Linked DNA regions of Ketobacter sp. MCCC 1A13808. The protein of the gene in region 3 interacts with the protein of the main gene of each other region in a pairwise test. Links are inferred from orthologs where the notes say so. Each region holds a gene or a part of one and is shown on either strand. Other genes may lie near its edges. The genes, in order: rlmN, zipA and ftsZ.

Region 1 (6,382 bases), on a different replicon or contig from region 3:
TGATCTGGCCGTGGCTTCCGGCAGTGCCTGCAATTCTGCTTCGGTCGCACCTTCTTATGTGGTGAAAAGCCTGGGTTTGCCAGATGACCTGGCATTAGCTGCGGTTCGCTTTTCGCTCGGTAGATTCACAACCGAAGAAGAAATCGATTTCACCATTCAGTATGTCACCCAGACCCTGGCGCGGCTTCGAGTGTGACAAGTTGATTGCCCCCCATACTAAAACGCAATAAACCTGCGTATAATCGCCGCATCCTGACTGACCGGCACTGGCGTTTATTCGTGTCGGTCTACCAGCTTTATTTAACCCATTGAAAACTATAGTTATTGGAGAGAAACATGGCGGTAGAACGCACTTTATCCATCATTAAGCCTGATGCTGTTGGTAAAAATGTGATTGGTGAAATTATCACCCGATTTGAGAAAACCGGACTGAGCGTGGTTGCGGCCAAGCTGGTTCAGTTGTCGGACCAGGTAGCCGGTGGATTTTACGCGGAACATAAAGAGCGGCCTTTTTATAAAGATCTGGTTGCGTTTATGACTTCCGGCCCGGTGTTGGTTCAAGTGCTGGAAGGTGAGAATGCAGTTGCACTTAACCGTGAACTGATGGGTGCCACCAACCCTTCTGAAGCCGCAGCCGGAACTATCCGTGCTGATTTCGCTCAAACCATCGATGAAAATGCGGTTCACGGTTCTGACTCCACCACTTCCGCTGCCCGTGAAATCGGTTATTTCTTTGCAGAAAGCGAGTTGTGCGAGCGTACACGCTAATTGCTTGAAATTGCAGAATTAAGCTAGGCTTATACAAATAGGTATAGGCCTGGGTAAGATCAAATGGAGTCCCAGGGCTCCATTTGTCGTATTAAAGCCACCGACCAGGGTTATATAACCCCCTCAGACAGGTCCGCCATGAACCAAGTCAGTCAAAAAAGCACGAATAAAATCAATTTGTTGGGGTTGACCCGCCAGCAGATGGAAGATTTCTTCGAGAGCCTCGGAGAGAAGCGCTTTCGTGCCCATCAAATCATGAAGTGGGTTCACTTTTTTGGCGTCGATGATTTTGAGGCGATGACCAATATCGGCAAAGGGTTGCGTGGAAAACTCGCGGAAGTGGCTGAAATCAAAGGGCCGGCTGTTGAGTTGGAACACTTCTCAAGCGATGGCACCCGCAAATGGGTGGTGGATTTGGGGCAGGGCAATAAAGTGGAAACGGTTTTCATCCCTGACGGCAAGCGCGGCACTCTATGTGTTTCATCGCAGGTAGGGTGTGCTTTGGACTGCAGCTTTTGCTCCACCGGAAAGCAAGGTTTTCAACGAGACCTGAGCGTGGATGAAATAATAGGTCAGTTATGGATTGCCCAACGCTCGTTTGGAGCCCCTGAAAACCACGGAATTCGCAATATCACTAATATCGTCATGATGGGTATGGGTGAACCATTGTTGAATTTTGAGAACGTGGTCACGGCAATGGAGATCATGAAAGATGATCTTGGCTATGGGGTTGCTAAAAAGCGACTTACACTCAGTACATCGGGTGTGGTTCCCAAGATGTACGAGCTGTATGACCGCATTGATGTAGCGTTGGCGGTGTCACTGCATGCGCCCAATGACGAGTTGCGTGATCAGTTGGTTCCCATCAATAAAAAGTATCCGTTATCTGCATTGATGGCGGCATGTCGTCGATATGTTGATCAGTTTCCTGACACGCGGCGTGTCACTATGGAATATGTATTGATGGATGGTGTGAATGATAAATACGAGCATGCCGAGCAGCTGGTGGCGCTTTTGCAGGATGTGCCCTCTAAAATTAATCTGATACCGTTCAACCCGTTTCCCAGCTCCGGATACAAGCGACCTAACGGAATGCGCATAAAGGCATTTCAGGACCGTTTAATTAAAGCCGGTTTCGTCACGACGATACGCACCACGCGGGGCGATGATATTGATGCAGCCTGCGGTCAGCTAGTTGGCCAAGTGCAGGATCGCACCCGCAGGGCGGCGCAGTGGCAGGCTAAAATTGCAGAAAAGGCCGCAAACAGTCAAAAAGGTAAGCAAATACCGGTGCAACAGGTATCTGTACACAAACAATCGTAACCAGTATTAAGGTTGGAGAATGAGGCTGAGGAATCCGCTAAAAATAGTATCACCCATCGTCGTGGTGGTATGCGTTGTATTATCGGGTTGTGTCACTGAAACGAATGACCCTTTGGCTCAAAACAAGGATCCGGCGAAAGCGGTGAAAACCTATGTTGAGGCCGCGACGCGTTATATGCAGCTAAACCAAATGGCTAACGCAGATCGTACGCTGAAACGGGCCCATGAAATCGCCCCGGATGACCCTGCGGTTAATAATGCGCTAGCCTTGTTTTACACCATTGAAGGCGAAGACGAGCAGGTAGAAAGATACTACAAAAAGGCGTTGTCGGGGGATCAGGCTTTTTCACAGGCCCGCAATAACTACGCCTCATATTTATATCGCAAAGAGCGATATCAGGATGCTATTGACCAGCTAGAAAAAGTCGCCAAGGACTATCGTTATCAGCGCCGTTATACTGCATTCGAAAATCTGGGGGTGTGTTATCTGAAAGTGGGCGAACGGGAGGATGCGCGCAAAGCGTTTAACCGGGCGCTTCAACTCAACACCAATATGCCCGTATCGACGCTGGAACTGGCTGAACTGGCGCTGGAAGACGGGGATAATCAACTAACCGAGAGATACTTGAGAAAGTATGAGAAGATAGCGCCTTCAAGCCCAAAACAACTTTGGATAGGTATACGGTTGCAGCGTAGACTCGGCGATAAAGACAAAGTGGCCAGTTATGCACTAGCATTAAAGAGTATGTTTCCAGGATCAGATGAATATAAAGCCTACAAGGCGTCATTATAACCATGACTGCTTTACCCGGTAAGCCGGCGGCCAACGCCGACCAGAATATAGATGCTAACGTGGAGCCGCTGGTTAGTGCGTCTCCCGGTGCCCGCCTGAGAAAAACCAGGGAATCATTGCATTTGGGGGTGGCTGAAGCCGCCCAGTCACTGAATTTGTCACCCGGTGTTGTCAAAGCACTGGAGGCGGATGATTACCGAACTTTACCCAATGCGACTTTCGTGAAGGGGTACATCCGCAGCTATGCCCGTGTATTGGGTATTGCCAGCGAAGACCTGGTGCGTTCGTACGAGGCCATTACCGGATGCGACAAACCGAAACCCGTCATAACCATAGAGCCACCTAAAACCGGACCCAAGGGTGGGCCCATCCTGATCGTATTTGTGGTTCTGATTGTTGCAGCAGCGCTGGTCACGTTCTTTTACGTAACAGAAGACAGTCCGGGCGCGGCGGAGCGGACAAACCCGGATCAACCGGTGACTCAGGATACGGCCATTCACCCTGAACAAAGTGCGTCTGTGGTGTCACCGGATATCAAGGTAGTGACCGTATCCGGTCAGGCTGCCGGGGAAACCCATGCGCAGGCAAGTGCAGAACCCGCCTCAAGTGGTATGACCGGGAACACAGTAGAAGACGATGGTGAAACCTGGATAAAAGACGATTCTGCAGAGGTTGCAGGCACAGATACACCTCGATCTTCCGGTAGTGAGTCTGAAATCAGCGCCGCTGAATACAGTTCATCTCCGGCTCAAGAAGTCAGCCCGCAGGCTGCGGTGGTGGATACGGCGCCGCCCAAGCCACAAGTCATTCCTTTTTCAGAGCTTGCTGGCTCAGAAAACGCGGCATCACCGGAGACCGAGGCAGGCGCTGTCATCACCGGAGAGATCAGCATGACCTTTACGGGAGACTGCTGGGTGGAAGTGCGAGATGGCAAGGGTGAACTGATTTACTCCAATTTAAAGCGACTAGGCGAGACTTTGACCCTGGATGGGCAGGTACCGTTAGAAGCAAAATTGGGTAATGGTAACGTGGTATCTTTGAGTTACAACGGCAAGCCGGTTTCTTTCCGGGTGCCTTCCCATAAGGTAGTTCGTGTCCGCCTGGGGGAATAGTCCCGGTACATAGCAATAGTCATCAATAAGCCTTAATATAGCGCCCTGGTTAACCTCGGTCAGGAGTACAGCATGCATTTTGAATCGCCCATCAAGCGCCGTAAGTCTCGTAAGATTATGGTAGGAGACGTTCCTGTGGGTGGGGATGCACCAATCACCGTGCAAACCATGACCAACACCGAAACCTGTGATGTTGCGGCAACAGTAGGCCAGATTCGGCGCATGGAAGAGGCGGGTGTAGACATTGTCAGGGTCTCTGTGCCCTCGCTGGAAGCGGCTGATGCGTTCGGCAAGATCCGCAAGCAAGTCAATGTGCCTTTGGTGGCCGACATCCACTTCGACTATAGGATCGCGTTGGCCGTTGCAGAAAAAGGCGTAGATTGCCTGCGTATTAATCCGGGCAACATCGGCCGCGAAGACCGTATTCGGGCAGTGGTCGATGCTGCTGTAGATAAAAACATTCCGCTGCGGATTGGCGTTAACGCCGGTTCCCTGGAAAAAGACCTGCAGAAGAAATACGGAGAGCCCACGCCTGCAGCTCTGGTTGAATCCGCCATGCGGCATGTCGATATTCTTGATCGGATGAATTTTCAAAACTTTAAATTGAGCCTGAAAGCGTCGAACGTGTTTATGACCGTGGCTGCCTACAGGTTAATTGCAGAGCAAATCGAGCAGCCCTTGCATTTAGGCGTAACCGAAGCGGGTGGGCTCAGATCCGGTACCGTAAAATCGGCCATCGCCCTGGGGGCGTTGCTGATGGAAGGCATTGGCGATACGTTGCGAATTTCGCTGGCAGCGGACCCGGTAGAAGAGGTGAAAGTCGGGTTTGATATTCTGAAAAGCCTGGGATTACGCACCAAGGGCATTAACTTTATTGCCTGCCCTAGCTGCTCGCGGCAAAACTTTGACGTTATAACCACTGTAAACGCCCTGGAATCGCGGCTTGAAGACATCAAAACGCCCTTGGATGTGGCCATTATCGGTTGTGTGGTGAATGGCCCCGGAGAGGCGAAAGAAGCGCATATCGGGCTTACCGGTGGCTCACCTCACAACTTGATTTTCCGCGGCGGTAAGCCCAGTCACAAAGTCGATAACGCAGAACTGATCGATGAATTAGAGCAAGTGATTCGTAAACGCGCAGCGGAAGTTGACAGCGAATCTGAAGCACCCGTCAAGATTACCCTGGGCCTCTGAGCCCCGCCGCAGGCGTTAGTGTTATCCAGGTACATTCTGGCTTATAATCTGGCCCCTGATTTCCGGAGAGTATACTCCGCGACAAGCAAATTTCTTTATCAATAAAGGGGTTCCCGCACATTGAGTAAGCGCATTAAGGCGATTCGCGGCATGAACGACATTCTGCCGCAGAACGCTGTTATCTGGCAGTACCTTGAGGGCACTGTGCGCCGTGTGTTGCAGCAGTACGGATATGGTGAGATCCGTCTTCCTATTGTCGAATACACTGATTTGTTCAAGCGTTCCATCGGTGAGGTCACCGACATTGTCGAAAAAGAGATGTACACCTTTGAAGATCGTAACGGCGAACGGCTGACGTTGCGTCCGGAAGGAACAGCCGGTTGTGTGCGGGCAGGCGAGGAGAACGGCCTGCTCTATAACCAGATTCAGCGTTTATGGTATGCGGGGCCCATGTTCCGCTATGAAAAACCACAAAAGGGCCGTTATCGCCAGTTTCATCAGATCGGTGTGGAAACATTCGGTATGGGTGGTCCGGATATTGATGCTGAATTGATCATTATGACGGCTCGCTTGTGGCGTGAGCTGGGGCTGGCGGATCAGGTGACGCTTCAGCTTAATAGCCTGGGCAGTAACGAAGCGCGGGCCGAGTTTCGAGCAGCTTTGGTCGATTATCTGACTCTGCACTTTGATCAACTGGATGAAGATAGCCAGCGGCGACTTGAAAGTAACCCCTTACGGGTGCTGGATAGCAAAAATGAAGGCACGCAGGCGGTGCTGAAAGCAGCGCCGAGCTTGCAGGATTATCTGGATCAAGAGTCGCAGCAGCATTTCAGTCAATTAAAGTCGCTACTGGATGCAGCCGGGGTGGCCTACGAGATTAACCCGAATCTGGTGCGGGGGCTGGATTATTACAGCAAAACCGTGTTCGAGTGGGTTACAACCGCCCTGGGTGCACAGGGTACGGTCTGTGCCGGAGGGCGCTATGATGGCCTGGTGGAACAGTTGGGGGGCAAGGCAACACCCGCAGTCGGGTTTGCCATGGGCATCGAACGTTTGGTGTTATTGCTCGAAGCCAGTGACGTGACCGCTCACCTGAGTGTTGCGCCAGATTGCTACGTGATTTCCGAGGATTCGCTGCAGGGAATCCTGCTTTCGGAATTGCTACGAAACCAAATCCCCAGGTTGAAAGTCC
Region 2 (11,563 bases), 400 kb from region 3 along the record:
GTCCGCGCAAGGGGTGCGCTCGCAACTGGAGCGGAACCGTATGGAGTGGCAGGGGATGCGGGTGCAGCGTGAAAACCTGCAAAACCAATTGACCGAATCTCAATTTGATATTGAGGTCGTTGTGAATGAATTACCCGAAGCAGCAAACGAAGCGGAATGGTCTGCCGAGCTGGACCGGCTGGGTGGTAAAATTTCCCGTTTGGGCGCGATTAACCTGGCGGCAATTGACGAATATAAATCCCAGTCCGAGCGCAAGAATTATCTGGATTCACAGCACGAGGATTTAATGCAGGCTCTGGAAACCCTGGAGAATGCAATTCGCAAAATCGACCGTGAAACCCGCACCCGTTTCAAGGAAACGTTCGATAAAGTTTCAGCAGGGTTGTCGGAATTGTTCCCCAAAGTGTTTGGTGGTGGCCATGCCTATCTGGAGTTGACCGGTGATGATCTGCTGGATACCGGTGTTGCCATTATGGCTCGCCCGCCAGGCAAGAAAAACAGCACCATTTATTTGCTCAGTGGGGGTGAAAAGGCGCTCACTGCAATCGCGTTGGTGTTCTCCATCTTCCAGCTTAATCCGGCCCCGTTCTGCATTTTGGACGAAGTGGATGCACCACTGGATGACGCCAACGTGGGGCGTTACTCCCGCATGGTGGAAGAAATGTCAGCGAAAGTGCAGTTTATCTATATCACCCACAACAAAATTGCGATGGAAATGGCACATCAATTGATGGGGGTCACCATGCACGAGCCAGGTGTTTCCAGATTGGTAACGGTGGATGTTGAGCAAGCCGCAGCGATGGCGGTTGCCTAATTAGCAAAATATTGACGAATTGGCTTTATTTTTAATGGATATGCTCTATGTTTTTGATAGAAGTGACAAAATTGCGATCAGGGCTTGATCTATCAGAAGCCACAGAGAATACGCGAGGATTCGACTGATGGAATTTGACCTACAACTGGTACTTATATTAGTAGGGTTAGTAGTTATTGCAGGGATTGCCCTTGACGGATACCGGCGAATGCGGAAATCCAGAATTGGTGAACTCAAGCTGCCTTCAGAGCTGGGTGGCAGCTGCGAAGATGAGTGGGAATATTTCCGCGGAGAGTTGCCCAATGGGGGTGCCCGTAAAATTCCTTTGAGTGTGCGCCAATCGATTGGTGAAGATCATTCTAACCGGGCTGAGGACGACGATGGTTTCGGCTCTGCGATCGACGACGCTGAACTGGCGTTCGGAGATCCGGGGATGCCCGATGAGCGCCCTCAGAAACGCAGTTATACGATACCGGGGCGTAAGCTCGCAGACGATAAAGAATATCAGCAGGCCTATGCTGAACACCATGAAGCGTATGAAGCGGACGATTATGACACCGACGGCTATGAGCCGGAGCCGGAACCAGTCGAGCAAGACCAATCCGATTTGTTTACCGATGATGATTTGCTAGTGGCATCCCGTGCCGAGCAGCAAGCGCAATTGAATCGTAAGACAGCCCCCGCGCGGCAGCGTGAACCAGCCCCGGCGGAAGTTGAACTTGACCCGTCGTTGCAGGAAGTGTTCGTTATTAACGTGATGGCGAAGCAGGGCGAATTGAACGGTGCCGAGTTACTACGGGTGATGTTGTCTTGTGGTTTCCGGTTCGGTGAAATGAATATATTCCATCGCTATGAACAGCATAGTGGAAAAGGCGGATTGTTATTCAGTGCCGCCAATGTAGTGGAGCCCGGCGTATTTGATCTGGATACCATGTCAGAATTCAGCACACCGGGTATTTGTATCTTCATGAAATTGCCCGGCCCCAAACGTCCTATTCACGCATTTGAGATCATGATGGATTCAGCGCGCAAAATTTCCAAGTTGCTGGATGCAGATATCAAAGACGAGAACCATAATGTACTGCGCCAGCAAACGGCAGAACATTATCGCCAGCGTGTGCTCGATTTTGAGCGCAAGCTGCTTTCTTATCGCGGTGGAAAGCGGCAATATTAGTATTCCCCTTACCCAGGGCGTCGTCGATACAACGCCCTGGGTGTATAATCCCGATCCTGGTAACTCACTTGCAACAGCCGGTATCCTGACCGGCGATTTTTGGTTTAGCGACTGGATTGGATTCTTCTATGCTATCAATTTCCCAGCAGATTGACGCACTGCGCGAGCAATTACGCGAGCATAACTATCGTTATTATGTTCTGGATGATCCCTCGGTTCCAGATGTGGAATACGACCGCCTGTTTCAGCAGCTGAAAGCATTGGAGCAAGAGAATCCGGATTTAATTACGCCGGATTCACCAACGCAGCGGGTAGGGGATACTCCGCTCACGGCTTTCAATCAGATCCGGCACCGCCTCCCTATGTTATCTCTGGATAATGTGTTCAATGCCGACGAGCTGGTGGCGTTTGACCGGCGTATTCGTGAACGTCTCGGCACAGAAGACGAAATAGAATTTGTGTGTGAGCCGAAACTGGACGGATTGGCCGTAAGCCTGCTGTATGAGCAGGGTGTATTGGTGCAGGCTGCGACCCGCGGCGATGGTCAAACAGGTGAAGATATAACCCAGAACATACGGACCATCGATAGCGTGCCTTTACGATTGCGCGGGCAGGGGTATCCTGATCTGCTGGAGGTGCGTGGAGAAGTGTTTATGCCCCTGGATGGATTCAACGAATTTAATCGCCAGGCAGCGGCGCGAGGTGAAAAAACGTTTGCTAACCCGCGTAATGCAGCGGCTGGCAGTCTGCGTCAATTGGACTCCAGAATCACGGCTTTGCGCCCGCTGGATATCTATTGTTACAGCGTCGGCTTCGTAGAAGGTGGTGCGCTCACCAAAACCCATTATGACAATTTAATACAATTAAAACAGTGGGGCTTTCGGATTAACTCCGAGGTTGAGCGGGTCACCGGCGCTGCCGCGTTGCAATCCTATCATGACCGGATATTGCATAAACGAGACGCGCTCGGCTATGAAATCGACGGCATAGTGTATAAGGTCAATAGCCTGAAATTGCAGGCTGAGCTGGGATTTGTATCACGGGCGCCACGCTGGGCTACCGCACATAAATTCCCGGCGCAAGAAGAGTTGACCCAGCTATTGGGCATTGAGTTTCAGGTTGGACGCACGGGCGCCATCACTCCGGTTGCCAGGTTAGAGCCGGTGTTTGTCGGCGGAGTTACGGTTAGCAACGCCACACTGCACAATATGGATGAAGTCGCCAGAATGGACGTTCGGGTGGGTGATACGGTGATTGTGCACCGCGCCGGCGACGTTATTCCGAAGGTCGTAAAAGTAGTGCTGGAACGCCGACCTGAAAAAACAGAGCCGGTGCAGTTACCGCAACAATGCCCGGTGTGCCAGTCGGATATCGTGAAAGCCGATGGTGAGGCGGTGGCACGGTGTTCCGGTGGCTTATTCTGCCGGGCACAGGTTAAGGAAGCCATCAAACATTTCGCTTCGCGCAAGGCGCTTGATGTAGATGGATTGGGCGACAAATTGGTGGAGCAAATGGTGGATCTGGAATTGATTAGCCAGGTCTCCGATCTGTATCTGCTGACCGCAGAGCAGGTGGCTGCTATGGAGCGCATGGGTGAAAAATCCGCACAGAACCTGATTAATGCGCTGGAAGCCAGTAAACACACGACGTTACCTCGATTCCTGTTTGCCCTGGGCATTCGCGAAGTGGGGGAGGCGACAGCATTGAATCTGGCAACGCACTTCGGATGCCTGCAAAAGTTGCAGTCGGCCGATCACGAGACCCTGTTACAGGTACAGGATGTCGGGCCGGTCGTTGCAGATTATATTGAGACCTTTTTCCAGCAAGCACACAACCTGGATGTAATTGAAAAACTGCAGCAGGCGGGCGTGCAGTGGGAAGACATTGAGGTTGCGGAACAGGGTGAGCAGCCGTTGGCAGGGCAAACCTTCGTGCTAACCGGAACGCTTGCTGAAATGACCCGGGATGAAGCCAAAGCGTATTTGCAGAAATTAGGAGCAAAAGTAAGCGGCAGTGTGTCTAAAAAAAGCAGCGCTGTGGTGGCCGGCGAAAAAGCCGGTTCCAAATTAACCAAAGCGGAAAGTCTGGACGTTCCGGTGTTAACGGAATCCGACTTTATCAATTTACTCAAGCACCACGGCATTGTTCAAACCTAACGGAGGCAGTAATGTCAGGATACTCCGAGCCGAAGCAGAGCTCATCAACGTCACCGACCTTCGCTAATAAAGAGAACCGTGTTATTTTGTTCGGCTTTGTTTTGGTTTTAGCTGCCATCGTTATGACCGGCTTTGTTTCTTATCTGAACTATAAAACCGGTCGGGTATCCGGGGAACAACTTATTCAGGCGCAGCAAGTGCAGGAACAAGCATTGGCAAGAGCCCAGGCACAATACGCGGGATTCTTGGATAAACAAGCCCGAGTGACCCGCTTCGAAAAAAGTTTTATGGCACGGCAACAACACTATGCGGAGTTCATGGCGGCGTTGTCGGATACCTGGCTTAGCGTCAATCGGAAAGACAAGCAACTGCTGGAGGATTCGCTGCAAAAACTGGCCAAGTCCTATTATGCATTAGAGCCGTTTCTGGAAGAGGGTGGCCGGCATTACCTGCAGAAGCGTATTGCCATTTATCATAATCTGGCTCAACAACTGCTTTCGGATAAAGTAGAGCATGATGGTTTGGTGCTGGAAGATAAGGCAACGATGAACCGGATGCTTGAAGACTTTCAAAGTTATTTATATCCCTTGTTATTTAAACCTTTCTCCAACGAGCAAACGCAAAAAGGAAGCGAAAATGAGCGTAATTAAATTGACGGGTGACTCAATCAGGCTAAAAGATCTGGTTACCAAGCCGGCTAAAAAGCCGAAAGACACCAAAGAAACAATACACCGTTTACAGTTCAGTTTATTGCGTGTTCAGCAGGCTATTTTCCGGGAAAAACGGCGTGTCATCATTCTGATTGAGGGCACTGATACTGCAGGTAAAGGTGGGGTAATCCGTCGTTTAACCCGGCACCTTGATCCGCGGGGAGTGCGGGTGTGGCCCATTGGCGCACCGGATAAAAGTGAACAGGCACGCCATTATCTGTATCGGTTCTGGCAAAAAATACCGCAACCAGGTGAAATTACCATTATGGATCGCTCCTGGTATGGTCGTGTTTTGGTGGAGCGTGTTGAAGGATTTGCAGAAAAGCCGGAATGGAAGCGGGCTTATCGTGAACTCCTTGAATTCGAGCGCCAGTTAGCGGACGACGGTGTTATTATTTTGAAATTTTATTTGCACCTTTCAAAAAAGGAGCAGTTAAAGCGCTTTATGGACCGGGTGAAAGAACCCACTAAACGCTGGAAACTTACCACGTCCGATCTGGAAAGCCGGCAGTACTGGGATCAATACCAGGAAGCCTATGAAGACATGCTCAATAAAACAGCCGCAGATTTTGCACCCTGGTATGCCATTCCGGCAGACAACAAAGATTATGCGCGCACTCAGATCCTTACCCAGATCGATAAAGAGCTGAGCCGCATGGTTAACCTTAAAAACATCCGTATTCTGGATGCGAAGGTGCGCACCAAGTTGATCGAAGCGTTCGGCGAAGACACCATACTTGATTTGTTAGGAGAGAGCGCGGTTGCAAAATCTACTTGAAATTCCCTGGCAAGACTTACCTGAAGACACTTTTTACCGTCTGGTAGAAGAATTCGTTACCCGTGACGGCACTGACTATGGCGAGCATGAAGTGTCGTCTGAAACCAAGGTTAATCAGGTTATTCAGGGCATTAAATGTAAGGAATACGTTATTGTATTTAATCAGGAAGAGGGCAGCGCGCACATTTGTCCGGGGCCGTTCCGGGGCTGATTTCGCTGTCAGACATTGTACTTGTTAGTTGAACTGCCCCAGCAACTGTTCCCACGATTGTCGTTTAATATACCGGCTTAGCTCTGTGGCACTGAGAGCCTGACTAAAGTAGAACCCCTGGATGTAGTCGCATCGGTGGTCCATCAGAAAGCGCAGTTCCTCTTCGTTCTCCACGCCTTCAGCGACTACTTCAAGATTCAGGTTTTTGCACAGCTGGATGATGGTGTGAATGACTGCAGCAGACTGGCTGTGTTTAATGCAGCGTGACACGAAACTACGGTCGATTTTCAATGTGTTAAAAGGAAACCGGGTCAGATAACTCAGGGATGAATAACCGGTTCCAAAATCATCCAGGGCGACTCTCACGCCCAGCTTGCGAATACCTTCCAGCGTTTTCATTACCCGGCTGGTATCTTCCAGCAATACGGTTTCTGTAATTTCCACTTCCAGTTGGGACGGAGCAATTTTGTGTTTGGCAAGGGCATTTTTGATGTTGCCCGTTAACGTTCCGCTGCGAAACTGAATGGGAGACAGATTAATCGCGACCCTTATCGGAGGCAACCCCTCATCATTCCAGCTACGGGCTTGCTGGCAGGCTTTGTTTATTAACCAATTGCCCAGTTCACTGATCAGACCAATTTGTTCCGCCATGGGTACAAAGTCAGACGGGGTAATCTCCCCCCTGCTGGGGTGATTCCAGCGGACCAGCGCTTCCACTGAGCGAATCGTTCCGGTCTTCAGATGCACTTTTGGCTGGAAAAACAATTCCAGATCATTGTGGCGGATAGCCTGGCGCAGATCGCTTTCAATCGACAATTGCTCTTTGGATTTAAAATCAATTTCGCTGGAATAAAAATGAAAATTATTGCGCCCCTGGGATTTGGCGAAGTGCATTGCAGCGTCCGCATTGCGCAACAAAGTTTCTGCACTTTGCCCATTCACGGGGTACAGCGCGATTCCCGCACTTGCGGTAAGCACAATATTATTTTCGCGCAGGGAAAACGGTGTTGAAACCTGCCGCAGTATGGCCTGAGTTGCCAATATAACGGCATCTAATCGGGTGAAATTGTGAATCAGAACAGCAAACTGATCGCCCTCGAGGCGAGCAATTTTATCGCTCATATGCTCATGGGGTGCCATGGGATCAATGGCGCTCATATTGAGCTTAGTGCAATGTTTGTCAGGATAGGTGTGCTGCAAGCGATCAGTAATTTTCTTTAATAGCTCGTCGCCTGCCTCGTGCCCCAATGAATTGTTAATACGGGCAAATAAATCCAGATCGAACACCAGAATGGCTAACAAGTTACCTGATTTTCTGGCAGCCCGGATTGCAAATTCCAGGTGCGCTTTAAAGAAAGTCCGGTTGGGCAATCGAGTAAGTGAATCGTAGTAAGCAAGTTGTAGTATTTGCTCTTTGTGCAGGACTTCAGCGGTAACATCGTGAATGGTACCGAAAATCGAATAATCCACCTCATTGAGTAACTTGAACTGAGCTTCATGGCGTAAGATGCGCATAACACCGGCTTCAGTATGCAGTTTGTGATTGATCGTGATTGTGCCCTGGTGTTTGCTGTCCTTGCGGCGAAAGGACTTAATTAATTTGATGCGTTCTGTCTCTGGAACCAGATTCAGAATATCTTCTATGGTCGGATGTGCATCTGCCGCCAGCCCCAGAATTCGATTAAATTCTTTGGACACATAAAGCGTGTTGCTCTTGCTGCTCCACTCCCAGCTGCCCAGGTTAGCGATCCGTTCAGCCTGTTCAAGTACCCGCTCACGATTCTCCAGCGAACGCAGTGTTTGATAGGCGCGAATTAAATACTGAGTGCGCTGGATCAATAGCAAATGATTGATTGGCTTGGTGATGAAATCCGTGGCTCCGGCATCAAAAGCACTGCTTATGGAATCCGCTTCGACATAGGAAGACATGATGAGAATGGGTACCGAGCCACCCTTGGCGTGTTTGCGAATCTGGCGGCACAAATCGAGACCGTCAGAGGTTCTCGGCAACATCAGATTCATCAACACCATATCGGGCTGCAATTGATGAAAATAAAGGTAGCCTAGTCTTCCGCTTCTGGCCTCAACGGTATTAAACCCAGCCTGGCTGAGGATTTCGCTGGTAGTAATACGGGAATGGCGATCTCCATCCACCACGAGAACAGTGAATTTCTGGTTATCTTTTTTTTTCACATGCTGCTCAGACTGGCTAAAGTTAACTTTTCGGCCGTGAACCCCACCAGGTTGTAACCGATTCAATGCAAATTCCCTTTAACTTTATTGGACATGTCGGATCATCTTGCCAAGCTATTTTCTATCCGGCAACCGCTTTTTGGTGACGTTTCGATGGTGCTTAGTAACCTATTTAATCACTTTGTTTCATAGTTGTCGGCGGATGATTTTACGTATCAGGAAGCGCGCTGGATGAATAGCGTGCAGTACTGATCGATCAATAATTTGCGGTTCGCCACACAGGTAACCTGCCAGTATTTCTGCAGCGAAGCAGGTTGACGTGATACCGCGCGAGCCGTGCCCGGTGGAAATGTATAATCCCGGTAAGTTCGGTGCGACCGGGAACTCTCGCTTTAAAAACCCTTTTCCCAGCTGCCGGTATTGCTGCTGAAACGCTTGGGCGTCTGCAACCGGGCCCACCAAAGGCAGGTAGTCCGGAGTTTGGCAGCGAAAGCCCACGCGCCCCCGCAGCGTGTCTGCAGGTTGCAGGTTCAGTTGCCGTGCCAGATCCGGAACGGTATTTTGTAGCTGGTCGCAGTTCCATTTGTGGTCTTGAACCCGTTCCTGCGGATCGTCCAATTTCGGATTGAAAGTGGCTCCAACGCTGTGGAAGCCATTGCGTGCCGGATTCACATAGCCTTCGTAATTGAGCGGTACCGGCAGGACACGGCTCTCTTCAGTCGCAGGCAAATAGCTGATCTGCCCGCGTACTGCGCGTAAATCAAAATACCCGTTGAGTTGAAACTGCTGGCAACCAAAGGCATTTGCCAGTACTACAGCCTCATACGAAGCCGGTGAAGGAGTACGGTTTTGGGTTGACTGGCCTTCCGTTTCAATGCTCCAACCGGTGTCCGATTGTTGCAGTCCGGTAACGCGGGAATCGGTGACCAGACTAATGTTTTTGTGTGATAGCAATGTGTCACACAACTGTCTAGGGTTTAGCCAGCCGCCACCTTTAAGCAGTATTCCCGATACGGGTGAAACAATACCGAATTGATGGTAGATGTCCTCGGGACTCAACCCTACCATCAATTCTTGCGGCCAGAACCGGGCGGCAATGAGTTGTTGTTGGATATCCCTCTCTTTATCGTCGTAGGCCAGGCGCAAAACCCCTTGCAAAGACCAGTCATCACCCTCGGCAACCTGGTGATGCATAAACAGACTTCGAATATATCGGCAAGCATAGAGGTAGGCGGACTGGTAGTACCGGTTCTGGGGTGTGTTATGAATGCTGAGTTTGGTAAACGTGATGCCGGTGGGATTTCCTGAGCCCTGGCTTGCAATCTCGCTTTCCGCTTCCAGAATGGTAACGTCCCAGCCGCGTTCAGCCATTTTTCTTGCCACGCTGCTGCCAGCCAATCCGGCTCCGATAACCGCTATTCGCCTGGCTGTCTGCGGCGTGTAACGGAATTGGAACCAGGGTTTTTGCTCCGCAGGCGCGGTCGTCGGTTTGCCCGGGGACTGTCCGAACCGCCCGCGCAGTATGTGGCGTTTTCTGCCGTAACCGGGGCAACGCTCAACCTGAAAACCGGCCCGGCGCAGACCTCGCTTAACCTCGCCTGCGGCAGTAAAAGTGGATAAGGTGGTGTCGCTGTGGCTTAACTTGGCCATGCTGTCATAGAGCGCCTGGTTCCACATCTCGGGGTTCTTTGACGGTGCGAATCCATCCAAAAACCAAGCGTCTACACAACCATCCAGCTCCCTCATGCAGTCGACGGCGTCACCATATAATAAAGTGAGCGTAATGTTGTGCTCAGCAAAAAAAAGCCGGTGGCTACCGGCTACCGGCGCTGGGTATTGTTCTACTAGTGAAGCTGAAATCCAATCGAACTGCGGGTGTTTGGCGCAAGAAAATGTCATATCTGTTAATGACAAAGGAAACTTCTCGACGCTAATGAAATGCAGGTGTTTGTTCTGCATTGGACTGCAATACCAAAGCGTAGCAGCGCAAAAAAAATTTAGCCCGGTGCCAAAGCCGGTTTCGGCGATGGTGAAGCGATCGGTCGTGTTTTGCTGCCAGCGTTCGTGTAACCGGTTCTGCAACAGAAAGACATGATTGGTTTCTTCAATACCGTTGTCACGGGAATAGTAGACGTCACCAAAACGAGGGGACAAGGGTGCCGCGTCCTGCCAATCAATGTCTGCTACCTGGATGGGGTGATTGTGGATGTCGTCGTGGTTCATGAGGATGGTTATAAAGTTTCGTATATTGCGGCGTCGCATCATATCATAGTGCACCAATAACCTGAGAGAGCAGTCTATGTTAAACACTCTGTTGCCGGTCACCGGCCCCGTTATGGTGTGCGTACTGATCGGTTTTTTATGGATCAAGTTCAACTGGCCTTATGACACGGACATGATCACCCGGTTGGTTATGTGTATCGGAGCACCTTGTCTGATTGTGTCTGCCCTGACGCAGTCTGATATTTCACATAGCATTCTTCAGGAAATGTTCTGGGTAACCTTGTCGGTGATTGCGTCCAGTCTTCTCGCTGCAGCTCTCTTAATCCGACTTGCAGGGCAACCCCTGCGAACCTTTCTTGGGCCTCTGGTCTTTCCTAATGCCGGAAATATGGGGTTGCCGGTGTGTTTGTTTGCCTTCGGCGAGCGTGGCCTGGTTTTGGCATTGGCGGTGTTTATGGTGCTGTCGCTATTGCACTTCACGTTGGGAATCGCGTTAGTCAGTGGGCGCAGTGTGCTGCGTGAACTCGTCAGTAATCCGATAATCTATTCCATTGCCGTTGCGATTTTTATGCTTTATACGGATTACCGGTTACCACTTTGGGCGCAGAATACCGTTAATCTGCTCGGGGATATGACGATTCCGTTAATGCTTCTAACGTTGGGTGTCAGTTTGGCGACGCTTAAAATTCAGAATTTAGGAAAGAGCCTGTATTTCGCATTAACGCGGTTGGGTATCGGTGTGGCGGCCGGATGGGGCATGGCTGAACTATTCAACCTTCAGGGGGTTGCTCGCGGCGTATTAATCTTGCAGAGTGCCATGCCGGTCGCGGTATTCAATTATCTATTCGCCCTGCGTTATGAGCGTGAACCCCAGGTGGTCGCGGGCATGGTGATGATATCCACTTTGCTCTCGTTTGTGACCATACCCGTGTTGATTCTGTACGTGATTTGAGCTGGTGCCTGCTTAATCCCGATCCGAAATGCCCTCCGGGTCAGTGGATAAGCGTTCAATACACACCTGGTTCATATGATAGAGCTGGTCGCGGATGACCGCATTGGCCTGATCCATGACGGCGAGGTAGCCATCAATGATCTCTGTACCCATCAGAAACAGTTTATGGCTTGGTACCTGAAACGTTCTTTCAGAGGTCATTTCATGGCCGAGCAAACTGGTAAAATAATTCAGTTTCATATTCAGATTGGGCAGATGTTTTAAACCGGGAATGCAGGGCAGATAGTTACTGGCAATCAACTGGATGTTTTGATCGAAGCGTTCTTTGCGATATCGAAATTCCTGTAGCCAG
Region 3 (10,315 bases):
AAACCAGCTTAGCGAAGTCATCTTTGCCTAAACACGCTGCCCCGGGGTGGCTGCTAGTGGCAAATACCGGGGACAGAGTGACAAAGTCCACACCCAAACGTTCTGCACAGGCAATTTGTTCTGCGCTATGACAAGAAGCGGACAACCAACGAACGCCTTCCGGCCGCCGCTGCATCGCTTGCAGATCACGGGAGGTAAGATGAATTCCATCGAATTCATTGGCATCCACACCCGCTATATCGCTGTTCACCAGCACCTCAACCCGGTAGCGGCTTTTCAATTCTCGAACACAACACTGTATCGCTTCCCATTGGCTTTGGGTCGCGGTTTTGGCCCGCAACTGGATCAGCTCCGCACCGGATGCCACCGTGGCTTTCAGCTGATCAAGATAGGCGCTTAATGACGTGCCTACTTCCGGTGATATAACATAGCGCCGTGGCAGTTGTGCCGCCGTTACTATGGGCACATTGGCGGCCGGGAACTCATAATCACCCAATTGCGATTTACAAACCCAGCGAATCTCCTGCCCTTCAAGACCTTGAGGGGGGCCGTGAAATTGAGTTACTTTCCAAACTTCCAACAACACTTTTTTGTCCGGATAATCGTGGCTGATCTTGATTAATGGCTCGGCGCGGGTGAACTCGAGATTCAACTCTTCTTTTAGCTCCCGTTGCAATGCAGGGAGAACCGATTCGCCCGGTTCCACTTTTCCTCCAGGAAACTCCCATTTTCCGCCTTGGTGCAAATGATCCGGACGTCTGGCCAACAGTATTTGATGCTGCCGCCGATCAGCGTCTCCCTCAATTACCGCCGCGACGACATGGACTCGTTTCATCAATCAGGACCGGTAATCGGCATTGATTTTTACATAATCGTAGGACAGGTCCGTAGTCCAGATTGTTGCCTGCGCATCACCACGGCTGAGTCCGACCCGGATGGTGATTTCTTCTTTCTGCATTTCGGCAGAGCCCGCCGCTTCGGTATAACTTGCCGCAACCCCGCCCTGCTCAGCAATCAACACATGATTGAGATAAACCGACACGCCCTCCACCGCCAGATCCGGTATCGGAGCTCGCCCGACTGCCGCCAGGATTCGCCCCCAGTTCGGGTCACAAGCAAACAACGCAGTTTTGATCAGTGGAGAATGGGCAATGGTATAGGCGACTTCCCGGGCTTCGTCTGCCGAGCGGGCCTGCTCAACCTGAACCGCAACAAATTTAGTGGCACCTTCACCGTCACGGATGATGGCATGCGCTAACTGCAGAAAGACCGACTGTAATGCCGTGCTGAACGCTTCCAGATCATCTACAGCGGATTCGGATATGGTTACTCCGGATTGGCCAGTCGCGACCAGCAGGCAGCTATCGTTGGTGGAAGTGTCACTGTCGACCGTAATGGAGTTGAATGAAGCCTGCGTTGCCTGGGATGCCAAAAGTTGCAACAAGTCGGGTGCCACGGCCGCATCGGTCGCGACATAACCCAGCATGGTTGCCATATTCGGCTTGATCATGCCGGCACCTTTTGAGATACCGGTTATGGTCACCACTTTGCCCTGCAGATTGAGCTGTACGGAAGCGCCTTTTGCCCGGGTATCCGTGGTCATGATGCCAACCGCCGCATCAGCCCAACCGGACTCCGACAGCCTGTTGATGGCATCGGGTATGCCCGCAACCACGCGGTCCACAGGCAAGGGCTCACCAATGACGCCAGTGGAAAAAGGGAAAATGTGATTCACCGGAACGGAAACCTGCTCCGCTAAATGCTGGCATACCGATTCGGCGTTGGCCATTCCCTGCGTGCCGGTTCCTGCATTGGCATAGCCCGTGTTGGTGATCAGAAACACGTTTTGCTGCGCGGCGCCACCCAGTGACATTAAATTACGTTTGCAAACAGTAACCGGTGCTGCACAAAACGCATTGAGTGTGAACGTACCCGCGATGGTACTGCCTGCCAAGGCTTCCATCATCACTAGATCCCGTCGGTCCGGCTTTTTAATTCCAGCTTTGGTAGCGCCCAGGCGAAAGCCTTTTACCGGGTGCATTTCGGGAAACGTGTCTGCTCCGACCGCCATGATTGTTCTCCTGATGTGAATTGAAAAAGGGGCTGATACAGCCCCTTAATATTATTTTGAAAAGCCGGCTTGGTGCTTATTCTAACTGGCCGTGACAGTGTTTGTATTTCTTGCCAGAGCCACAGGGACAAGGCTCATTACGCCCTACTTTACGATCCTGGCGCTGAAACGGCGTATGGGAGGGATCAGCAACCTCTGGCGGTTCTTCCGTTGCCGAGGCGTCCGCATGCTGTAGCTTTATGTCACGTTCAGCAGCAGCGCGCCGTTGTCGCTCCAATTCTTCCACTTCTTCCTGACGCCGCAGTTCCACCGTGGTGAGGATACGTATCACCTCCAGCTTAACGTTCTCCAGAAACATCTGAAATAGCTCAAACGCTTCCCGCTTATACTCCTGTTTCGGATTCTTTTGTGCATAACCGCGCAGATGAATGCCCTGACGCAGGTGATCCATATTGGATAAGTGTTCTTTCCACAATCGATCCAGGGTCGCCAACATCACATGTTTTTCAAGCTGACGCATGACATGGGCTTCATCACCCAGATTGGCTTCTTTGGTCGCGTACGCCTGCTCCAGAATGTCGATAATTTTCTGGCGCAGGCTTTCTTCGTGTAGCGTCTTGTCTTCGTCAAGCCAACTTTGGATGGGCATTGGAACCCGGAAATCAGATTCCAGTGCTTTTTCCAGCTCAGCCACTTCCCACTGTTCTTCCATGCTCTGAGGCGGTATGTATCCACTGATAAAATCGTTGACGACATCCACCCGAATGGCTTTGATGTTTTCAGATAAATCCTCTGCATGCAGAATATCATTACGCTGTTCGTACACAACTCGGCGCTGATCGTTGGCAACATCGTCGTATTCAAGCAGCGATTTACGAATATCAAAATTGCGCCCTTCCACTTTCTTCTGCGCATTCTCGATAGATTTTGTCACCCAACGGTGCTCTATTGCTTCGCCTTTTTCCATTCCCAATGATTGCATCAGGCCTTTGACTTTGTCCGACGCGAAAATGCGCATCAGATTATCTTCCAGCGACAGGAAGAAGCGGGTGGACCCCGGGTCGCCCTGCCGACCGGAACGGCCGCGCAACTGGTTATCTATTCGGCGGGATTCATGACGCTCCGTGCCAATTATATGCAACCCCCCCGCGTCTTTTACTGCCTGGTTACGATCCTTCCAGGCCTGCTTGGCGGCCGCAATGTCCTGCTCGGTGGGAGACGCCATCGCGTCCACTTCTACCTGCCAGTTACCGCCCAGAACAATATCCGTTCCACGTCCGGCCATATTGGTTGCAATCGTAATCGACCCGGCACGACCTGCTTGCGAAATAATTTCGGCTTCCTGAGCATGAAATTTCGCGTTCAAAACCTTGTGGGGGATTTTTTGCTTGGTCAGAACCTTCGACAAATACTCAGAACTCTCAATTGACGCGGTACCCACCAGCACTGGTCGATTCTCCTCGACAACGCCTTTGATATCTTCAATGATCGCGTCGTATTTTTCTTCAACGCTCATATAGATCAAATCGTTCTCGTCCTTTCGCACCATGGGTTTATTGGTGGGAATAACGATCACATCCAAACCATAGATTTGGTGAAATTCAAATGCTTCGGTATCAGCAGTACCGGTCATACCCGATAGCTTGTTATACAAACGGAAGTAATTCTGGAAAGTGGTTGAAGCCAGCGTTTGATTTTCCGATTGAATATTCACGCCTTCTTTTGCTTCTACGGCCTGGTGGATACCATCAGACCAGCGGCGCCCCGCCATTGTGCGCCCAGTGTGTTCGTCCACAATGACGATCTGGTTATTCTGAACGATATAATCAACATCACGTTGAAACAAACTGTGTGCTTTTAATGCCGCGTGTACATGATGCAGTAGATTCAAATTATTGGGGGCATATAAACTTTCCCCGTCGTTCAATAAGTTGTATTCAATCAGCAAATCTTCTACATATTGATGGCCTTCTTCTGTCAGTTCTACCTGACGGTTTTTTTCATCAATAGTAAAATGCCCCGACGGGCCTTCTTCCGGATTGCCGTCCGGGTTCTCTTCATACCCGCGTTGCAGCTTAGGTATTAATACATTGATCTTCTTATAGAGCTCCGAGCTGTCTTCACTGGGCCCGGAGATGATCAATGGCGTACGTGCCTCATCTATGAGTATGGAGTCGACTTCGTCTACTACAGCGAACGCCAGTGGCCCCTGAGCCCGGTCCTCCAGGGTGAAGGCCATGTTGTCACGCAGGTAATCAAATCCAAATTCATTATTGGTACCGTAGGTAATATCACATGCGTAGGCTGCTCGCTTCGATTCTGAATCCTGCTGGGATAAGATCACCCCGACCGATAAGCCCAGAAACTCATACAACGGCCGCATCCAATCCGCATCCCGCTGAGCCAAATAATCGTTGACCGTTACAACGTGAACGCTGGTTTCAGGTAGCGCATTCAAATAAACAGCCAGGGTCGCAGTCAGGGTTTTACCCTCACCGGTGCGCATTTCAGCGATCTTGCCTTCGTGCAGCGTGATGCCCCCGATCATTTGACAATCAAAGTGACGCATCCCCATGACACGGCTACTCGCCTCTCTAACCGTGGCAAAGGCTTCAGGTAACAAAGCATCCAGGGTTTCGCCCTGCTCCAGACGGGCACGAAATTCCGTTGTTTTAGCCTTCAACTGCTCGTCGGAGAGGGTTTTTATCTCCTCCTCCAGGGCTGAGATCTCAACAACCAGTTTTCCCATGCGCTTGAGCTCACGCTCATTCTTGCTACCAAAAATCTTGCGAAACAGTGGTCGTAACATAGGTTTTCACTTCTTTGAACGGAGGCTTTGTTCCCTAACCTTACGGGTTGGGTCTAACCTAAACCAGCAGACCCAGCACTTTACAGGGAATAAAATTTAAGGCAGCAATTCTAACGTTATTTTCCCTGCAGGATAAAGCGTTTACATGGGGGAATAATGAAAAGGCGCACGTATTAGGTGCGCCTTCTTGACTATTTTAGCGGATTCGGGAGTATTTATGTGCGCTTCCGCAGCACGTAACGGGAGGGGTCAACCGCTTTGCCGTTTTTACGCACTTCAAAGTGCACATGAGGGCCTGTGGAACGGCCAGTGCTACCCATTTTTGCCAAAACCTGACCCTGCTTCACAATATCGCCAACTTGCACTTCAATTTCTTTTGCATGGGCGTAACGCGTGGCATAACCACCGCCGTGGCTGACTTCAACCATCAGGCCGTATCCGTATCTTTCACCCGCCCAGGTCACCACCCCACCACCGACGGAGACGATATCAGATCCATCTTTGCCAGCGAAATCCACGCCGGAATGCCAGGCTACCCGCCCGGTAAAAGGATCATTCCGACGCCCGAAACGTGATGACAACCAGCCCCAGGTAATAGGTCTGCCGGCAAGGGCGACTTCTTTTTGAATCTTGCGGTTTTCAAGCAAACTTTCCAGCACTTCCAGCTGACGTTCACGGGTTTCTACATCCGATGCCAATTGGTCCAGATCCTTCAGAAAGCTGGGCCGTTCCACTTCAATTCCCATTTCACCTTCTTCAGGCCCCCCGACTGCGGGGACCTCGGAAAACTCGAACTCCCCGCCCTTCAGGTTGGCGACATCAACCAAGCGCTCGCCCAGGGCATCCAGGCGCATCAGGCGCGCCTGCAGTTCAGCCATGCGCACCGTCATTGCTGATACATGACCTTCTGCCGATTGCTGTGCTTGTTTGATGCTTTCTGCGTTATTGGCGATATCCTGCTTCAACAAGATCGTCAAATCACCATCGGATGCAACAACATTCCCTTTCAGGAAGTAACCTGCTGCCACACCACCAGCGGCAGTGACAGCCAGTAAAAGGACCACTGCCAGCATCAACACAGCCGCAGGGAAACGAACGGGGCGAGAGTGACCCGTCTTCTGATCAAAAAGAATTACATTCATTACTACGTCTCTAGAGTTCAATGGCCTTTTGCTTCACAATTAGAAGAAATCAAAAGCCCTACTACTCAACTCTCTGAGCATTTTGTGATTTCTTATGGCAATGGATCAAACCATAAAAAATATAAGGGAAATCATGCGCCACAACAAGGACGTGATGTCACTTGCTGAAAACGCCGTCCAACTTCTTGAGCTGAATCACATTTTTAAACAATTACTACCCAGCAAGCTGGCTAATTTTTGTCAAATCCGCAGTTACCGCAACGGAGCGATGGTTTTAGAGACCAGCACTGGTTCCGCAGCAACGCAACTCCGGTTTATGCAACCTCAGCTACTCACAAAACTCAAAAAGAGCACTAAATTCAGCGCCGTGCAAACTATCGACATCAAAATTGCTGAGCAACCTATAAAGATGGATCGCAGTTATACCCGTACCGCAAAACCTGTATCAGCCGGAAACAGACAGGCTCTCAAGGATGCGGCGGCGGAGATAAAAGACGACGCTCTGGCGATGTCGATGATCAGGCTCGCTGACACTCTAGAGAAATATGGCAAAGATTAAGAAAATTGCCATTAAATCCGACTAAATTGTCGGATTTAATGGCAGAAAGGGGGGATTGTGTAACGGTTTTTTGACTACTCTGCTGCCAACACAGGATTGGTGTAGGAAATTGGCGCAGTTTTGGCGTCATCGAAGGTGACCATTTCCCAGGCATCTTCTTGTACCAATAACTCTCTCAAAAGCTGATTATTCAGGGCGTGTCCGGACTTATAACCCTGAAACTCGCCAATCAGGCTTTTGCCTAACAAATACAGGTCGCCAATTGCATCCAATACTTTGTGTTTTACGAACTCGTCGTCGTACCGAAGACCGTCTTCGTTCAGAATCCGGTAATCGTCTACCACGATTGCGTTTTCGACACTGCCACCAAGCGCTAGATTACGCTCACGCAGGTACTCAATATCGCGCATAAAACCAAAGGTACGGGCCCGGCTGACCTCACGCACAAACGATGTGCTGGAAAAATCCAGTGAAATTGTCTGACTACGCGCTTTAATCACAGGGTGATCGAAGTCGATCTCAAAACCCACTTTAAACCCGTTAAAAGGCAGGAATGTCGCTGACTTATCTCCGTCCGTCACAGTCACGCGGCGCTTGATGCGGATGAATTTCTTCAACGCACCTTGCTCTTCAATACCTGCGGATTGCAACAGAAACACGAAGGGACCGGCACTGCCATCCATGATCGGGACTTCAGAAGCACTCAAATCAACGTAAGCATTGTCGATACCAAGACCTGCAAACGCCGACATCAAATGCTCAACAGTGGACACTCGAACGTCCCCGTTCTCCAATGTAGTTGATAACGTAGTATCTCCTACATTAAGGGTGTCCGCGTGGATGGTTACCACGGGATCCAGGTCGGTTCGACAGAATACAATGCCTGTGTTTACCGGCGCAGGCCGCAAAGTGAGGTACACTTTATCGCCTGTATGCAGACCGATACCGGTTGCACGGATTGTATTTTTTAATGTGCGTTGTCTAATCATCTCATTCCACACAATTTAAGGTTTAAAATTCGGGGCACAAAGCGGAAATTTGGCGTAATACTAGCAGCATTCGTCAAGATCACCAAATAAATCACCGCAAACCGTATGTTTTTTGACCAAATTAATCGGCCTGGCGTCTCAAAAACGTTGGAATATCAAGATATTCCCGGTTCACATCCGTCTCCATTACTGGACGCCTGCGTGATTCGGACTGGGGTTGAGGCTGATGTCGCCGCACCCTTTCCACCGCTGGCTTATCAAAACGTCCATAGTCTGAGACCGCTTCCTGAGCAGACCGTTTAGTCACAGATTCAACTGAACGAACCGGCGTGGTTTGCTCACCCACCGCGCCGAGCCCCGTCGCCACCACAGTGACGCGAAGATCATCGCCCATGCTGGGATCAATTACTGTGCCCACAACAACGGTCGCATTGTCTGAAGCGAACTCTTCGACCGTGTCGCCTACTTCAGAGAACTCACCCAGCGACAAACTTTCGCCCGCAGTGATATTCACTAGAATACCGCGCGCACCTTCCAGGTTCACATCTTCCAGCAACGGACTGCGGATCGCTTTCTCTGCAGCTTCACGGGCACGACTTTCACCACTTGCGAAGCCGGTTCCCATCATCGCCATGCCCATCTCAGACATAACGGTGCGAACGTCTGCAAAGTCGACGTTGATCATACCGGGGCGGATAATCAGATCGGCTATCCCCTGCACCGCACCCAATAACACATCATTCGCCGCTTTAAATGCGTCGAGCAAACTGGTTTTGGGACCAAGTACTGCCAGCAGTTTTTCATTCGGAATCGTAATCAATGAATCCACGTTGTCGGACAGCTCTTTCATGCCCTCCAACGCAATTTGCATACGCTTACGACCTTCGAAAGGAAAGGGCTTAGTGACGACCGCGACGGTAAGAATGCCCATCTCTTTCGCTATTTCAGCCACGATAGGCGCACCACCTGTGCCTGTTCCGCCACCCATGCCTGCGGTAATAAAAACCATGTCAGCGCCTTCCAGCACTTCACGGATGCGTTCTCGATCTTCAAGAGCGGCATCCCGGCCTACATGAGGGTTCGCACCCGCACCCAAACCCTTAGTGACTGCCCCACCGAGTTGCAGCAGGGTTTTGGAGTTCATATTTTTCAACGCCTGGGCATCCGTGTTAGCGCAGATGAAATCCACACCGTCCACCTGATTTGAAAGCATGTGTTCAACGGCATTACCACCACCGCCTCCGACACCGACGACTTTTATTACTGCGTTCTGAGGTACGTTGTCAACGAGTTCAAACATATCTATCTCCCCTTTCCTTCCTTCGCTATGGTTTCTCTTGGTTGAGAACTGATTAAATAGTTATTTGTAACCTGTCAAAAATTGCCTTTTATCCAGGTTTTCATTTTCGATACAAAGCTTTCTTCTATGATCTGAGGTGTTGGGTGTTGTGCGATTCCCGCCTCTACTTGTTTTTGTCCATATTTCAGTAAACCGACTCCGGTGGCATATATTGGGTTTTTCACCATTTCAGTTAAACCCTGAATACTGTGAGGTGAAGCCAATCGCACCGGCATGTGGAAAATTTCTTCTGCCAACTCTACCGCACCTTCCATTTTCGATGAGCCTCCGGTAAGTACAATACCCGCCGCTATCAGATCTTCGTAACCTGAGCGACGAAGTTCCGCCTGCACCAGAGAAAACAATTCGTCGTAACGAGGCTCTACTACTTCGGCCAACGCCTGCCTGGAAAGTTCACGAGAAGGTCGATCACCAACACTTGCCACCCGAATTGTTTCCTGCGGGCCAGCCAACTGAGTCAAACAGCACGCGTACTTGATTTTAATCTCGTTGGCATGCTCTGTTGGCGTTCGCAACGCCATGGCGATGTCGTTTGTTACCTGATCGCCTGCTATTGGTATAACCGCTGTATGACGAATTGAGCCTTCAGTGAAAACCGCTATATCGGTTGTACCGCCACCGATATCCACCATACATACACCTAATTCTTTTTCATCGTCTGTCAGCACTGCATAGGCTGACGCCAGCTGCTCCAGAATAATATCTTCTACTTCTAATCCGCATCGGCGCACACAACGTTCAATATTCTGTGCTGCATTCACGGCACAGGTGACCAAATGAACTTTTGACTCCAGGCGCACACCGGACATGCCCATCGGCTCTTTGATGCCCTCCTGGGAATCAATGATGTATTCCTGCGGCAAAATATGCAGCACTTTCTGATCTGCCGGGATGGGCACAGCCTGAGCGGCATCAATGACCCGCTCCAGATCTGCCCGGTTCACCTCGCGATCTTTGATAGCGACGATCCCGTGACTGTTAAGGCTACGAATATGGCTACCGGCAATGCCTACATAGACCGAATGGATCTGACACCCGGCCATCAGCTCTGCTTCTTCGATCGCTCGTTGGATCGATTGCACTGTGGACTCAATATCGACCACCACGCCCTTTTTCAGACCACGTGAAGGGCATGATCCGATGCCGATAATTTCGATATGACCATCGCCTTTCAACTGGCCCACAATGGTAACTACTTTTGTGGTGCCTATATCGAGCCCTACTATCATCCGGCTACCCATATTACTCACAACTCCACTGGACCGTTCTTGTGTACTCACCGGATGGGAGTCCCCCAATCCGAACATATTACGCAGCGTCTGTGTCACCATCGTTCTTCTTCCACTTGATTGCCAGCCCGTTTTCGTAGCGCAAATCAACTTTTG

The links.
Region 1: the proteins of ftsZ (region 3) and rlmN interact in binary tests that used the Escherichia coli proteins (3 or more experiments, as listed by UniProt). The link is inferred for Ketobacter sp. MCCC 1A13808 from one-to-one orthologs.
Region 2: the proteins of ftsZ (region 3) and zipA interact in binary tests that used the Escherichia coli proteins (3 or more experiments, as listed by UniProt). The link is inferred for Ketobacter sp. MCCC 1A13808 from one-to-one orthologs.

Annotation. Positions count from the first base shown.
Region 1 is NZ_VRKW01000018.1:36,772-43,153, reverse strand. The notes cover bases 1-2,998. They hold rlmN (dual-specificity RNA methyltransferase RlmN), read left to right. Parts: upstream 1-906; coding sequence 907-2,091; downstream 2,092-2,998. Other genes in these bases: FT643_RS20660 (RodZ domain-containing protein), read left to right, coding at 2,887-2,998; pilW (type IV pilus biogenesis/stability protein PilW), read left to right, coding at 2,111-2,884; ndk (nucleoside-diphosphate kinase), read left to right, coding at 337-768; FT643_RS20680 (IscS subfamily cysteine desulfurase), read left to right, coding at 1-196. In the rest of the region: more of FT643_RS20660, read left to right, coding at 2,999-3,996; ispG (flavodoxin-dependent (E)-4-hydroxy-3-methylbut-2-enyl-diphosphate synthase), read left to right, coding at 4,069-5,190; hisS (histidine--tRNA ligase), read left to right, coding at 5,311-6,382.
Region 2 is NZ_VRKW01000001.1:401,126-412,688, reverse strand. Bases 1-2,964 are described here. They hold zipA (cell division protein ZipA), read left to right. Parts: upstream 1-941; coding sequence 942-1,988; downstream 1,989-2,964. Other genes in these bases: ligA (NAD-dependent DNA ligase LigA), read left to right, coding at 2,117-2,964; smc (chromosome segregation protein SMC), read left to right, coding at 1-814. Also shown: more of ligA, read left to right, coding at 2,965-4,144; FT643_RS01845 (hypothetical protein), read left to right, coding at 4,156-4,794; FT643_RS01840 (polyphosphate kinase 2 family protein), read left to right, coding at 4,781-5,632; FT643_RS01835 (YheU family protein), read left to right, coding at 5,616-5,843; FT643_RS01830 (two-component system response regulator), read right to left, coding at 5,868-8,102; bifunctional tRNA (5-methylaminomethyl-2-thiouridine)(34)-methyltransferase MnmD/FAD-dependent 5-carboxymethylaminomethyl-2-thiouridine(34) oxidoreductase MnmC, read right to left, coding at 8,223-10,301; FT643_RS01820 (AEC family transporter), read left to right, coding at 10,336-11,211; FT643_RS01815 (hypothetical protein), read right to left, coding at 11,224-11,563. UniProt on the Escherichia coli protein: Essential cell division protein that stabilizes the FtsZ protofilaments by cross-linking them and that serves as a cytoplasmic membrane anchor for the Z ring.
Region 3 is NZ_VRKW01000001.1:805,934-816,248, forward strand. What follows is about bases 6,782-9,678. They hold ftsZ (cell division protein FtsZ), read right to left. Parts: upstream 8,871-9,678; coding sequence 7,692-8,870; downstream 6,782-7,691. Other genes in these bases: lpxC (UDP-3-O-acyl-N-acetylglucosamine deacetylase), read right to left, coding at 6,782-7,570; ftsA (cell division protein FtsA), read right to left, coding at 8,945-9,678. Outside these bases: FT643_RS03455 (Nudix family hydrolase), read right to left, coding at 1-835; bifunctional glutamate N-acetyltransferase/amino-acid acetyltransferase ArgJ, read right to left, coding at 839-2,071; preprotein translocase subunit SecA, read right to left, coding at 2,148-4,880; FT643_RS03470 (M23 family metallopeptidase), read right to left, coding at 5,096-6,022; FT643_RS03475 (DUF721 domain-containing protein), read left to right, coding at 6,117-6,581; more of lpxC, read right to left, coding at 6,656-6,781; more of ftsA, read right to left, coding at 9,679-10,171; FT643_RS03495 (cell division protein FtsQ/DivIB), read right to left, coding at 10,239-10,315. UniProt on the Escherichia coli protein: Essential cell division protein that forms a contractile ring structure (Z ring) at the future cell division site. The regulation of the ring assembly controls the timing and the location of cell division.